Regions from separate parts of the Paenibacillus sp. 481 genome, predicted to be linked through region 2. Evidence: predicted binding sites of a transcription regulator. Region 2 holds the regulator's gene; the other holds the start of a gene.
What was found. The regulator NrdR, encoded in region 2, represses ribonucleotide reductase genes. The targets are predictions, from matches to a motif close to AACACNATATATNGTGTT.

Region 1: a site for NrdR is predicted at 2,885-2,902, ahead of KIK04_RS03985 (anaerobic ribonucleoside triphosphate reductase). Genes of this name have one in related genera too.

Annotation. Positions count from the first base shown of each region.
Region 1 covers NZ_CP075175.1:962,546-969,852, reverse strand. Annotated here, with positions in the region: gene cymR (cysteine metabolism transcriptional regulator CymR) at 239-658, shown strand; gene KIK04_RS04000 (cysteine desulfurase family protein) at 673-1,842, shown strand; gene KIK04_RS03995 (PRC-barrel domain-containing protein) at 1,949-2,428, shown strand; gene KIK04_RS03990 (hypothetical protein) at 2,478-2,693, shown strand; gene KIK04_RS03985 (anaerobic ribonucleoside triphosphate reductase) at 2,927-4,786, shown strand; gene nrdG (anaerobic ribonucleoside-triphosphate reductase activating protein) at 4,798-5,274, shown strand; gene KIK04_RS03975 (AI-2E family transporter) at 5,326-6,396, shown strand; gene KIK04_RS03970 (SwmB domain-containing protein) at 6,649-7,307, shown strand, end outside.
Region 2 covers NZ_CP075175.1:3,958,878-3,966,184, forward strand. Annotated here, with positions in the region: gene polA (DNA polymerase I) at 1-1,200, shown strand, start outside; gene mutM (DNA-formamidopyrimidine glycosylase) at 1,319-2,146, shown strand; gene KIK04_RS17455 (MntP/YtaF family protein) at 2,284-3,288, shown strand; gene coaE (dephospho-CoA kinase) at 3,316-3,918, shown strand; gene KIK04_RS17465 (lytic transglycosylase domain-containing protein) at 3,915-4,502, shown strand; gene KIK04_RS17470 (alpha/beta-type small acid-soluble spore protein) at 4,602-4,814, opposite strand; gene nrdR (transcriptional regulator NrdR) at 4,939-5,418, shown strand; tRNA gene KIK04_RS17480 (tRNA-Ala) at 5,701-5,776, shown strand; gene KIK04_RS17485 (IclR family transcriptional regulator) at 6,355-7,104, shown strand; gene KIK04_RS17490 (NADPH-dependent FMN reductase) at 7,136-7,307, shown strand, end outside.

The DNA.
Region 1 (7,307 bases), 2.7 Mb from region 2:
TCTGTGAATAGGTTGCTAGATTGTTGCCCATAACGAGTATAGTTGTGTTACGATATACAGGGTGCCTTAATCGGAATACATTGTTTTAATTGCATAAAATTATACAATGGTGATAAAGTCATGACAACACAATATTCGTGAACAAGACGCTAGGTAGTTATACTGGTAAAATGAATAATTACAACCTACAAAGCCTATGAAACCTACAAACTTACGAAACCAATAATGAGGTGTAAACATGAAGATTTCAACGAAAGGCCGTTACGGCTTAACGATTATGATGGAATTGGCAAGGAGCTTTGGTGAAGGACCGACTTCTTTGAAAAGTATTGCCGAGCGTAACAACTTATCTGAGCATTATTTGGAGCAACTTATCGCTCCGCTGCGTAACGCAGGGCTTGTAAAAAGTATTCGCGGCGCTTACGGCGGTTATATTTTGGCTCGCGAGCCGGAAACTGTATCCGCAGGCGACGTGATTCGCGTGCTTGAAGGGCCGATCTCACCAGTTGACTTTACCGAAGAGGATGATCCGGCAAAGCGCGATTTGTGGCTGCGTATTCGTGACAGCATTGCGCAAGTGCTGGATACGACGACGTTGGCAGACCTGATTCATTTTAAAGGCGAAGGCAGCCTTAATAGCTACATGTTCTATATTTAAAGGAGATTGGCAAAATGGAACGGATCAACTTTGACCATGCAGCGACGACACCGCTTCATCCAGCTGTCATCGACGTGATGGTAGCCAGCATGCGTGATGTATACGGAAATCCGTCCAGCGTGCACGCGGCTGGACGGGAAGCAAAGCTTGCGCTTAATCAGGCGCGCGACCGAATTGCGGCGCGTTTAGGCTGCAAGCCGCAGGAACTTATTTTTACGAGTGGCGGCTCGGAAAGCGACAATACGGCGCTGTATGGCGTGGCTATGGCAGCTTGGCTCAAATCGGGCAAGCAGGTGAAGCCGCATCTCGTGACGACTCAAATCGAGCATCATGCCGTGCTGCACGCGTGTGAGCGCTTGGAGCGTCTTGGCTTTGAAGTGACTTACGTTGCACCGGATGAGTTCGGGCAAGTTCAGGCAGACGACATTGTTGCAGCATTGCAACCGAATACGTGCTTAGTGAGTGTCATGTATGGGAACAACGAAGTTGGAACCTTGCAGCCGATTGAGCAGATCGGGGCACGCGTTCGTGAGCGTGGCGTCCTTATGCATACGGACGCGGTACAAGCTTTAGGGTTGGTGCCTTTGCATCTTGCGTCACTGCCTATTGATTTTGCCAGCTTCTCTGCACACAAAATTAACGGCCCTAAAGGTGTGGGCCTGTTATATGCACGTACGGGTGCTGCGTGGGACCCGTATTTGTACGGTGGAAATCAAGAGCGCAAGCGCCGCGCGGGCACGGAAAATGTAGCGGGCATCGTCGGCTTCGCAGAGGCGGTAGAGCTTGCAACTAGTGATGCCGAGTCCGCAGCGAAAATAGAGCTGCTGGGCCAAATTCGCCATACGCTCTGGACGGAACTATGTGCACAGCTCGGTGCTCATGTCGTGCTGAACGGGCACCCCGAGCAAGGCTTGCCGCACATTTTAAACGTTAGCTTTAGCGGTGTGCCGACCGAATCGCTACTTATGAATTTGGACATGGAAGGCATATTGGCGGCAAGCGGCTCAGCGTGTACGTCAGGATCGCTTGAAGTGTCGCACGTGCTGCAAGCGATGCGACTTGATCATGAACGTGCTCGCACGGCTGTTCGATTCAGCTTCGGTTTGGGCAATACTATAGAACAGGCACAATTTGCCGCTCACCAAATTGCAACCATCGTAACACGCGTTCGTACTAGACGATAAGGACATGAATTAGCGTGATTGGAGGGGCTTAGCGTGGACGGCAAGTTACCGTGCTGAAATTAGTAAGGCATACATAGCCGTAACGCTAGCTATAGGAGGCCCCGACATGAAGCTGCTAGAATTAATTGGTTTGCCTGTTTACGATATTGTGACTGGCAAGCGGGTGTCCAAGGTGAAAGATATTTGGTTGTCAGAACAACATTGCATCACCCATATTGAGCTTGAAGGGGTGTCCCGTTTTGAGCGCGTCATACGGTATGTAGCTTGGGAAGATGTGACGGGCTGTGGAGAGGATGCCATCATGATCGTGGACAACGAAGCTGTCCAACATTCAGCAGAGGTATTTCACGAACGAAAGTTCCTCCATGGTGGTCAGCATTTGAAAGATTTGCCTGTCGTCACAACGGAAGGCATTCAAGTGGGATGGGTAGCAGATGTTTATTTTCAGCCAAATATGGGTAACCAGTTAATAAGTCTAGAAATTACAGACGGGTTGCTATCCGACCTTCTGGAAGGTAGACGACGCATAGATTGGACCAGTCAAATGACTTGGGGTGAAGATGCTATCGTCGTGCAAGAAGGCTGACAGAGGCGAGATAGGAACAAATTTACGTATGGACGGAATGGTGAAGACGATGATTCGATGCCCAAATTGCAACTCGAAAGACATCGGAAAAATAGGCTCCCACCAGTTTTATTGCTGGGGATGTTTTATTGAATTGACTGTGAACGGAGAAAAAATGTCCGTATTTCAAGTGGAGGAAGATGGTTCATTAAGCTCGCTGGACGATTTGTTTTTTGGCGATGACCTTATGCCGCCTTCTTTCCCAGAGGCGCAAGCTTCGACGTAGTCGCGTACACGTACGATAGCGGACTTTACATTTTAGCATATAGGCATACGTTTGCGGTGTAACAGCGCCTGAACTTTAACCGATAAGGTTTTAGTTCAGGCGTTTTTTGTGTTTCCTGAAAAGTGTGAGCAATATCATATTGCGAGTTTATTTTGTAATTCATAATACATGTAGTGGGATGTTGAATAATAAACACTATATGTAGTGTTTCATAAGATAAAGAGGTGGGCAATGTGTCATTAATACCGATCCAGCCATTAGAGCAGTTGACTGCATCGTTGGACGAAATTGTCGTAGGCGACAACCATGATGTGATGCAGGAAAACGCAAACGTTGACAGCAGGTCGCCAATGGGAATGATGGGCAAAATGGCTAGTGAAAGTGCGCGCTGGTATGCCGTGCAGCACTTGCTTACGCCTGAAGCACGTGAAGCCATCGAGCAAAATATAATGTATCCGCACGATCTCGATTTTTACGCTTCCGGCACGACGACTTGCTGCCAGATTTCGCTCGCCAAGCTGCTCGCGAGCGGCTTTAACACAGGTCATGGGCATATGCGTCAGCCGCAAGACATCAAGAGTGCGCTTGCACTCGCCTCGATTATTTTACAGGCGAATCAAAATCAGCAGCACGGCGGTCAGGCTTACCCGACGTTTGATTATGATGTGGCGCCGTATGTGCGGCGCACGTTTGAGCGTCATAGACGCTACTTAAGCGGGTTGCCGCTAGGCGCACAATTTGCTGTCGAGCAGGAGGCTTGGAAATTGACCGAGCGCGACGTCTATCAGGCGTGCGAGGCATTTATCCACAACGCTAACTCGATGCACTCGCGCGGTGGTGGTCAGGTGCCGTTTATTTCGATTAATTACGGCACCGACACGTCAGTTGAAGGACGGATGCTTGTCCGTCAACTGCTGCTTGCGACGCAGGCGGGTCTTGGCAAAGGGGAGACACCGATATTTCCGATTCAAATCTTTAAGCTGAAGGACGGAGTCAATTTTCAACCTGAAGACCCGAATTACGATCTATATTTACTCGCGCTAGAAACGACAGCCGAAAGGTTGTTTCCGAACTTCGCATTTCTCGACGCACCATTCAATGCGCAGTACGATGACGGTACACCAGAGAGCGAAGCTTGCTATATGGGCTGCCGTACCCGTGTCATGGGAAATGTAAACGGCAAAGAAACACCACTCGGCAGAGGCAACCTGTCTTTCACCTCGCTGAATCTAGTTCGACTTGCGCTGCTCACGGGTAGCGAGGCGGGCTTTTTCCTCCGCTTGGATGAGCTGCTCAGCATCGCCGTGCGTCAATTGCTGACGCGCTATGAGTATCAAGCTAGCAAGCGGGCACGTGACTTTTCGTTTTTGATGCAGCAGGGGGTGTGGCGTGGTGGCGAGCAGTTGCGGCCAGAAGATGAGCTGCGTGAGATATTAAAGCAGGGCACGCTTAGCGTTGGCTTTATCGGGCTCGCGGAAGCGCTTGTCGTGCTGACCGGTAAACATCACGGCCAGTCAGATGATGCTTGGCAACTAGGCATGCGCATCGTTCAACATATGAGACGCCGCATGGATGAGGCGATGCATGCGACAGGAATGAACTTTTCGTTAATCGCGACTCCCGCGGAAGGGTTGTCTGGTAAGTTTACGAAGCGGGATCGTCGTGATTTCGGAACGATTATGAATGTCACCGACCGCGACTATTACACGAATTCGTTTCATATTCCGGTCTACGCTAAATCACTCGCCTACGACAAAATTCGGTTGGAAGCACCGTTTCACGAGCTGTGCAATGCGGGACACATTACGTATGTCGAGCTGGACGGCAGCGCCAAGGCGAACCCGCAAGCGCTGGACAAACTTGTGCGCACGATGGCAGCTCACGGCATCGGCTACGGCTCAATCAATCATCCGATCGATCGCTGCCGCGCATGCGGCCACCACGATACGATCGAGCAGCGCTGCCCCGTCTGTGGAGCCGGAGAGCACGAGATCGAGCGCATCCGCCGCATTACTGGTTACTTAGTTGGCGATATGAACAAATGGAACTCTGCCAAGCGCGCAGAAGAAGCAGAGCGGGTGAAGCACGGATGAGCTTAACCGCCTTGCGCGTCCTCTCGATCGTACATGATAGCGTTGTGGACGGTGAGGGCTTACGCAGCGTTGTCTTTTTTAGCGGCTGCCCGCATCGCTGCTTCTGTTGTCACAACCCACAATCTTGGCGGTTTGAACAAGGAACCGCGATGACGGTAGAAGAGGTGTTCCAAGCGCTTATGTCCAATCCGCTGTGTGAGGTTACGCTATCTGGCGGAGAGCCATTTATGCAAGCTAAGCAGGTTAAAGTACTCGCACAGCGTCTCAAGCAAGCGGGTAAGCATATTTGGGCGTATAGCGGCTACACGGTGGAGCAATTATTATCAGGCACAGTGCACCAGCAAGAGCTGCTTCGCTATATAGATGTGCTGGTGGACGGGCCATTTCGGCTGGAGCGCAAAGTTCCAGGCTTACGATTTCGCGGCAGTGACAATCAACGGATATGGATGTTGCAAGAAGGTAAACCAAGCGGGTTAATTTTTTCTTAGCCTACATATACTTTACTGTATGAAGCTCGTCCGAACGGAGTGTGGAGTGCAGTGGAGCGCTTATTTAAAAATAAACTATTCATTTATGGCATATATGTATTGCTTGGTCTAATCATCGTTTACTTTCTGTTTCAGTTAAAGCCGTTGCTCAGTCAAGTTTATTTGTTTATGAAAACGGTGCTCGCCCCCTTTTTTATTGCGATGATTATCGCTTACGTCTTAAATCCTGTCGTTACGCTGCTCAATGAACGAAAAGTGCCGCGCACGATGGCTGTGCTGCTCATTTATGCCGTATTTATCGCTTCGATAACGGTCATTTTAATGAATATGATTCCGATGCTGTTAAAGCAGCTTCAGGAACTCAATTCGCAAATGCCGAACTTGACGGTCAAAGCAGAGAAGTTAGTGGATGGTCTCAACGATTCATCTATCATGCCACAGTCGGTTCGTTCTGGGCTAAACAACTGGATTTACGCGTTCGAAGAGAAGATGGCACGAGGCATTGCCGATTTTATGGACAATATCGGGGCGACGATTAATATGTTGTTTATTGCGATGATCGTGCCGTTTCTTATTTTTTACATCCTTAAAGATTTCGACGTGTTTGAGCGCACGATTATTGCTTACGTGCCAAAATCGCACCGCAAACATATGGTTATGATGCTGAAGGACATTGATTTTGCACTTGGCAATTATATTCGCGGTCAATTTCTCGTCTGTGTCATTATCGGCGTACTCGCGTACATCGGTTATTGGATGATTGGAATGCCCTACGCGTTGTTGCTGGCGTTGTTTGTGGCGATTTTCAACATCATTCCGTATTTGGGCCCGTACTTTGGTGCGGCTCCAGCGCTTATCGTTGCCTCAACGATTTCGTTGAAAATGCTCATATTTGTAGCTATCGTCAATACGCTATGTCAAATCATGGAGGGGAATATTATTTCCCCTCAAGTCGTGGGGCGGACGCTGCATATGCACCCGCTCGTTATCATTTTTGCCCTGCTCGTTGGTGGCGAGTTGGCTGGCGTTGTTGGGTTAATTTTGGCCGTGCCTTTTTTCGCTGCGATGAAAGTTGTGCTTCAACATGTGTTTACGTATTATATTCGGCGCAAGACGACGTAACCGAAATAATGATGGGTAAGGAAGTCCGTATCAGCATGCGCTGGTGCGGATTTTTTTCTGCTCAATTTTAGCTTAACAGCGTTTCAAAAAAACGATTACCGGGTACATATAGCGCGACAACGACAACGATGTCGACAACAATGACGATAGACGGTACGCGGATTGTAACAAATTGATTCGTTTCCACGTTTAGGTAAGTGTAGCTGTATACTGCACGAATGCAGATATCCATTTTGAAGGGGGAAACAGACTGTGAAACGATTGATCGCGATCGGGCTTACCTTTGTGTTGGCAGCGGAACTGGCTGTCGGAACAGCAGGTGCTATGGCAAATATAGAGACGCATTCCGTTATAAAAATAGAGCATACGGATACGAAAATATTGAATCCACTTAGGGAGCAGTCGCTCTCTCCAAGTACAAATACGACAGAAGTAGGATTACAGCCCTATTTAAAAATATCGTTCAATGAAGCGATTAAAAAAAATGGCGGCTCGATTGTAATCGCCAAAAAATCGGGAGAAATCGTCGATACGATTGCAGTCAATAGTGATCGGGTCCGGTTAAGTAGTAACCGCCAGTACGTCTACTTCAAGCCGGATAAGCCGCTAGAGCCTGATCAGGCCTACTATGTGCAAGTGGAGGCGGGTGCGTTTAAGACAAAGGATGCGGTTTTTGCTGGGATTTATGACCCTACACTATGGTCGTTTACGACAGTGGCAATTCCGAGTGTCGTGCAATTGCAGCCTGCTAGGGGACAGCAGGATGTACCTACAGATACGCATTTAACGCTCCAATTTAACGAAAATGTGTGGGGGTACAGTGGCAGAATTGCCATTCGTGCGGCTAAAGACGAACACGTGCTATATGTGCCTGTTCGCTCTCCACAGGTAACAGGCGATGGCACGAAGAC
Region 2 (7,307 bases):
GAACAGCCGCTATCGCGCATCTTGGCTCAAATGGAGAAGACAGGCATTAAGGTGAACAAGGAGACCCTTCAAGCGTTAGGCAACCAGTTCACCACCGAAATTGATAAAACCGTAACGCGTATTTATGAATTGGCGGGTACGGAATTTAATATTGGTTCACCTAAGCAACTAGGTGAAGTATTGTTCGATAAGCTCGGTCTGCCTGTTATTAAGAAGACGAAGACGGGCTACTCGACAGATGCGGAAGTGTTAGAGAAGCTGGAACCGTATCATGCTGTTATTCCGCTCATCTTGCACTATCGTCAATTAGCTAAGCTGCAATCCACCTATATTGAGGGCTTGCTGAAAGAGGTACGCGATGAAACGGGCAATGTGCATACGTATTTCCGTCAGACGATCGCCGCGACTGGCCGTCTAAGCAGCCAGTTCCCGAACTTGCAGAACATTCCAATCCGTTTGGAGGAAGGCCGCAAAATTAGGCAGGCGTTCGTTCCGTCGGAGGAAGGTTGGTCAATTGTCGCAGCCGACTACTCGCAAATTGAGCTTCGTGTGTTGGCTCATATTTCGGGAGACGAGAAGCTGAAAGAAGCTTTCGTGAAAGATATGGACATTCATACGAAGACAGCGATGGACGTATTCGGCGTGCAGCAAGACGATGTAGATAGCAATATGCGCCGTCAGGCGAAAGCGGTCAATTTCGGTATTGTGTACGGTATTAGCGATTATGGACTATCGCAGAACTTGAACATTACACGTAAGGAAGCGGCGCAGTTTATTGATCAGTATTTTGCCGTGTTCCAAGGTGTTCGTCAGTGGATGGACGAAATCGTGAAGCAGGCGCGTCAGGACGGTTATGTGAAGACGCTGTTAGAGCGTCGTCGCTACTTGAATGATATTCATGCTTCGAATTTCAATGTGCGTTCGTTTGCGGAGCGTACGGCGATGAATACGCCGATTCAAGGTACAGCAGCTGATGTTATTAAGCTGGCGATGGTGCATATGGACAAGCGCTTGCGCGATGAAGGATTGAGAAGCCGCATGCTCTTACAGGTGCATGATGAATTGGTATTTGAAGTGCCGCAGGATGAGCTGGACAAAATGAAGCAGCTTGTGCCAGAGGTGATGGAGCAAGCGTTAGCACTTGATGTTCCATTGCGTGCGGATGTGTCTACAGGAGCGAACTGGTACGAGGCGAAATAAGTAAACTAGGCCGTTCCAGAGTACAAGATGTAAGCGTGAGAAGCGGTTGGATGAAAAATAAACCATTTTGGCCGTTTTAGGTCATTTTTCGGTATAATGGACAACGGGGTGATTGAATATGCCGGAATTACCGGAGGTTGAAACGGTAAAACAAACTTTGAATGCGTTAATTATGGGGAAGCGGATTGAACGAGTGACGGTAACATTGCCTCGTATTATTCAGCGTCCTTTAGAAATAGAGCAGTTCTGTGTTGCGCTTGCTGGACATACGATACAACAAGTAGAACGACGCGGCAAATTTTTGCGTATTTTGCTAGACGGTCTTGTCCTTGTGTCTCACTTGCGAATGGAAGGTCGTTACGGCGTCTATGAGGCGAATGAGCCTGTTGAGAAGCATACGCACGTTATTTTCCATTTTGAAGACGGCACTGAATTAAGATACAAAGATGTGCGCCAATTCGGCACGATGCACCTGTTCAAATCAGGCGACGATCTGACAATGGCGCCTTTGCATAAGCTAGGTATTGAGCCTTTGAGCGAGCAGTTTACGGTCGAGGCGTTCGCCGCAGCGATGCGCAAGCGTCGGAGCGCGATTAAGCCTGTGCTGTTGAATCAACATATTGTGGTGGGCATTGGTAACATTTATGTGGATGAAGCTTTGTCCCGCGCACATATTCATCCGCTGCGTCCTGCGGACAAGCTGACGGATGAGGAGTATGCTCGTCTGCATCAAGAAATTGTGCAGACGTTGCAGGAAGCTATCCATGCTGGAGGCTCGTCCATTAAGTCGTATGTAAATGGACAAGGTGAAATGGGCATGTTCCAGCATCAATTCAAAATGTACGGCCGACAAGGTGAACCATGCCACGATTGTGGCACGATTATTGAAAAGACAGTTGTCGGGGGCCGAGGCACCCACTTTTGTCCGCGATGCCAGACGGTCTAAAATAAAACAATAGATGCACCCCTCTCCGCACGTGCCCATATGATGTCGTAATTGATGTCATGGGCTTGCGTTCACGAACCTGTGAACGAGGCTTAACCCAAGCTGGGTCATATGGCAAGCACACTGAGGGAGGGAGTATGTTGCTCATTCAAGTTGCATCGATGCTGGCTTTAGCTTTTTCGCTAAGCTTAGACAGCTTCGGAGTAGGAATGACATACGGGCTGCGCAAGCTTCGTATTCCTTGGACTTCTATCGTTATTATTTCGATCTGTTCCGGCTTGATCATTTTATGTTCCATGCAGGTGGGATTATGGTTTATTCACTTGTTTTCTGCGCAAGCGGCTCGTTGGGTTGGCGGACTTATTTTAATCGTGATCGGTTGTTTCGCGATGGTTCAGTTTGTTCGATCTTCGCGCTCGGGTGAGCACGAGGAGCCCAACGAAGCGCTGCAGCAGCAACCGGGGAATTTATCCGCGGCTGGGGCGCTGCAATCGCAAGCGGAGAATTCATCCACGGCTGGAGCGCTGCAACCGCAATCGAGAGACTCATCTGCAACTGAAGCGTTAGTACGAGTATCTGCTGTGGATGAAGTTGAGCGGGTGGAGCTGGGGCGTGGGGATATCCGTGTGGATGCCCATGCTGTAGTTCATGCCAATGCTAGCGCAAGTGCTGATGCTAATGTTCATGCTAATGCAACTGCTAATGCAACTGCTAATGCAACTGCTAATGCTCGTGCTAGTGCCAATGCTTATGCTGATCTCTATGCAGGTGTTCGCGCTAAACAACGAGCCGATGATTACAAGACGATTGCCCGCATTCAATTGAAACGGCTTGGGCTTGTCATTCAAATTTTACGAACGCCTGATGCGGCTGACCTTGATCGTTCGGGAACGATTAGCGCTTCAGAGGCGGCGTGGCTCGGAATTGCATTGTCCTTAGATGCATTCGGTGCTGGCATTGGTGCAGCGCTGCTCGGCTTTCCGCCGTTGGCGACTGCGCTCATGATCGCGTTGTTTAGCGGAGCTTTTTTACGGTTAGGCATCCAGATTGGAATGACATGCTCGCATTGGCTGTGGATACGGAGAGTCACCTTTTTACCTGGAATATTGTTAATTGGGATGGGCATAGCTAAATTATTATAGCCAGATGATTGCGGAAGAGGTGAGGGTGTGAACATCGGATTGACCGGCGGAATTGCTTCGGGAAAAAGTACGGTCTCTCAAATGTTGGTGAGACATGGCGCCTTGCTTGTTGATGCTGATCAGATTGCCAGGGAGATCGTTCTTCCTGGCAGTCCTGCATTACAAAAAATAGCGGATCAATTTGGAGCGGACATGCTACTCTCAGATGGCTCGCTGCATCGCAAGCGATTGGGTGAAATCGTGTTTGCTAATCCAGAACAGCGCAAGTTGCTGGAATCGATCACTCATCCCGCTATTCGTGCGCGTATGATGGCACAGATGAGTCAATATGAGCAGGAGCATCCCGATAAGCTTGTTGTCGTTGATGTCCCTTTGTTGTTTGAATCGGGCATGGAATCGCTATTTCAAATGGTTATGGTTGTGTACGTCCCGCGGGATGTTCAATTGCAGCGCTTAATGAACCGAGATTGTAGTAACGAGGAGCAAGCTAGGCAAAGGCTGGCTGCGCAAATGGATATCGAGCTGAAACGTGAGCGAGCTGACGTTGTCATTGACAACAGTCATAGTTTGGAGGAAACCGAACGGCAAGTGCTGCACTTTTTAACTGAGCAAGGCTGTCTGGGCTTATGATTGATCGTTGGATGAGGCTGATGAGAAAAAAGCGGATATTTTTGCTGCTATTTCTCGGCTTTTTGTTTTTATTGTTTTTTCAGTCGCAGTGGTTGGCGCGGTGGATGTACCCGATTCATTTTGAAGAGTCCATTCAAAAGGTTGCGGCCACCTACAATCTTGACCCGCTGCTTATTGCAGCTGTCATTCGTGTCGAGACGAATTACGAGTTAGGTCGTGAATCGCGAAAAGGAGCCATTGGCATTATGCAACTGATGCCGAACACGGCAACTTGGGCCATGGAGCAGTTGAAGGTGGACAAGCAATGGTCTTTAGACCAGCTGAAAAATGAGGCAGAGCCGAGTATTCGGCTTGGTGCTTGGTATTTGAAGTCGTTACATAAACAATTCAAAGGAAATAGGATTGCAGCGATTGCGGCTTATAATGCGGGCCCTGGAAACGTGTCTAAGTGGCTGAGCAATGGAACGTGGGATGGACAGTATGACACGGCGCAGGACCAAATTCCGTTTGGTGAAACAAGGCAGTACGTGAAGCGGGTCATTCATTATTATGAAAAGTACAAAAGTATTTATTCGCTGATGTAACATGGCTCATTCATGGATGAGCATGGTTCGATATAAAAAGAAGCATCGGTCAAGATGCCTTGCAGCTATCTTGTACCGACGCCTCTTCGTCAAACTAAATTAGTATTGACCTGCAAGTTGTTGCTCTGCGATTTGCACGAGACGTTTCGTGATGTAACCACCGATCGAACCGGCATCGCGTGTAGCCAAGTTACCGTAGTAACCGTCTTGAGAAAGGTTGATACCTAATTCTTGAGCGATTTCGAATTTCAATTGCTCAAGAGCTCCGGACGCTTGAGGAACGACTAAGTTATTGCTGGAACGGTTGCTCATTTCATTCACCTCCTTGCGGTTGGTAATTGTATTGTGCGCAATCTGGCGAACTTCATTACAGGTAACGGTTGGGATTTTTAGTTAATTGATGTACATCAGGTGTGAATAGGATGGAGGAATGGAAATGAAATGTCCTTATTGCGATCATTTTGGGACAAAAGTGTTAGACTCGCGCCCGGCAAACGACAACAAGTCGATTCGTCGCCGTCGTGAATGTGAGCAGTGTAGCAAACGTTTTACAACGTTTGAAATGGTGGAGGAAACGCCGCTAATCGTCATTAAAAAGGATGGCAGCCGCGAAGAATTTAGTCGCGAAAAAATGTTGCGCGGATTAATTCGTGCCTGCGAAAAGCGTCCAGTTTCAGTTGAGCGCTTAGAGATGATGGCATCCGAAGTGGAGAAGCAATTGCGCAACACGGCGCATGCTGAGGTGGAGAGCCGCGTTATTGGCGATTTCGTGATGGAGCAGCTGTATCCGGTGGATGAGGTGGCGTATGTGCGCTTTGCTTCGGTATATCGTCAATTTAAAGATATTAGCATGTTTATGAAGGAGCTTACGCACCTGCTGTCTAAAAACCCGTTAGGGGATGTGCAGGAGCCGTAGGCTTGGGCTTTAGTTTATTGATTGTGGCGTTTATAATGGTGTGTGCTTGTCTTGATTGTAGAGGCATGCGCACACTTTTATTTTTGCGGCAATGTGCAATGTGCAATGTGGAGTGACTGTGGGACTGGAGTGGCTGGCGAGGTTAGAGTGCGATTAGAGCGCGAGTTGAGCGGTTAGATGAAAATGATTATGTTGATCTTATGTGTGATGGATATGGTTATTTCGTTAGATATTGAATATTGACAAAAAAATGCATTCGGTGCTATAATTTTTTTACGACATGGGGCCTTAGCTCAGCTGGGAGAGCGCTTCGCTGGCAGTGAAGAGGTCAGGGGTTCGATCCCCCTAGGTTCCACCATACTTAATCGTCAAAACGGCAGAGATGCCGTTTTTTTTGTTTTCCCAAATATGAATGAGACTTGATGAATTCAAGGTGGGCTTTTCCGCGACTTCTGCTAAGGTTCTTGTTCCTCTACATCCTGTAGATGGGAATTTGGAACAACCATGAAAATCTCCATGTCTACCTTCTCAAAAGACCATTATCGAATTGCAGTAAGGATATGCTTAAAACTCGAAGTTAAAGATAAATGCTATGCAATTTTTAAATTTGATGGATTTTGAAAAAGAAATTAAATCCATAAGTTGTATAAAAAAGACTATCTCTTGATCATTTTCGATCATTGAGAGATAGTCTTTTTTCTATGACAACTTCTCAACATAAGCGCTTTGGCTAGCATTTGACACACTATTAATACTCATAATATACTTTATAAAGTATAGTAAATATATTTTATATATAAATAATCCAGAAACATACCAAGGACTTGTATAACTTAACATAGAGAACAATTTCGGTTTCATTATTTGAAACTTAATTCTCTTTTTTTGCAGTATTTTTTTAATAAAAGTAATATAGGCGAGGACTGAGGTGAAGAGATGGGACAATATGAAGTAGCCACTTTGAAAAAGGGTTTGCAAATACTGGAGTTGATCAAACAACAAGAAGCACTCACACTTACTGAAATTACAAATACGCTTGATTTGAACAAATCTACGGCATTCCGTTTACTTGCCACATTGGCAGAAATGGATTATGTGTATAAATTTCAGAATCAATTTCATTTGAATCACAAGATGTTTTGTGGCCATTTTGAGAGAAGAGCAGATTTTGATTGGGTATCTTTAAAGTCTGTTTATAAGCTGGCAAAAAAACTTGGGCAAAGTGTGTATATCGGGAAAATGGATGAGACGAATCTTGTGATGACACAAGTATTACATGCCCCTTTTACAGTGCCGGCTCAAGAGGAGATTGGGAATCGTTCACGTTTACATCAGTCAGCACTTGGCAAGGTCATTTTGGCTAATTTACCACTCAGCACCCAGCAAAAATGGTTGCAAAAGCTATCCTTTGTGAAGGCAACTGAAAACACGTTTGAGGATTTGCAGTTATTTATGCATCATTTGAAGGTAATTGAGAAACAGGGCTACGCATTCGACGATGAAGAACGAGTCGTGGGTATTCGATGTATTGCAGTGCCGCTTTTTAAGCAAGAACAAGTCATTGCTGCTGTTGCTATTGCTGCACCAAAGGACGCTATTACACGCGCGAATATGAAGCGGTTCGTTGCACTTCTGACAAAGGGAAGCGAAGCCATTACTCACGAAATACAGTCATTGATTTTATAGAATCAATTGGACTAAACCAGGAGGAAGAAAGATGAAAATAGTAGCAATCGTAGGAAGTATCCGTGAAAAATCATTGAATTTGCAGTTAGCACAACATATACAAAAGCGTTATGCAGAAACATTTGAACTAGAAATCTTGAGCTTACGTGATTTACCAATGTATAACCAAGACATCGAGCTTGATGCACCGCAAGCTGTGATAG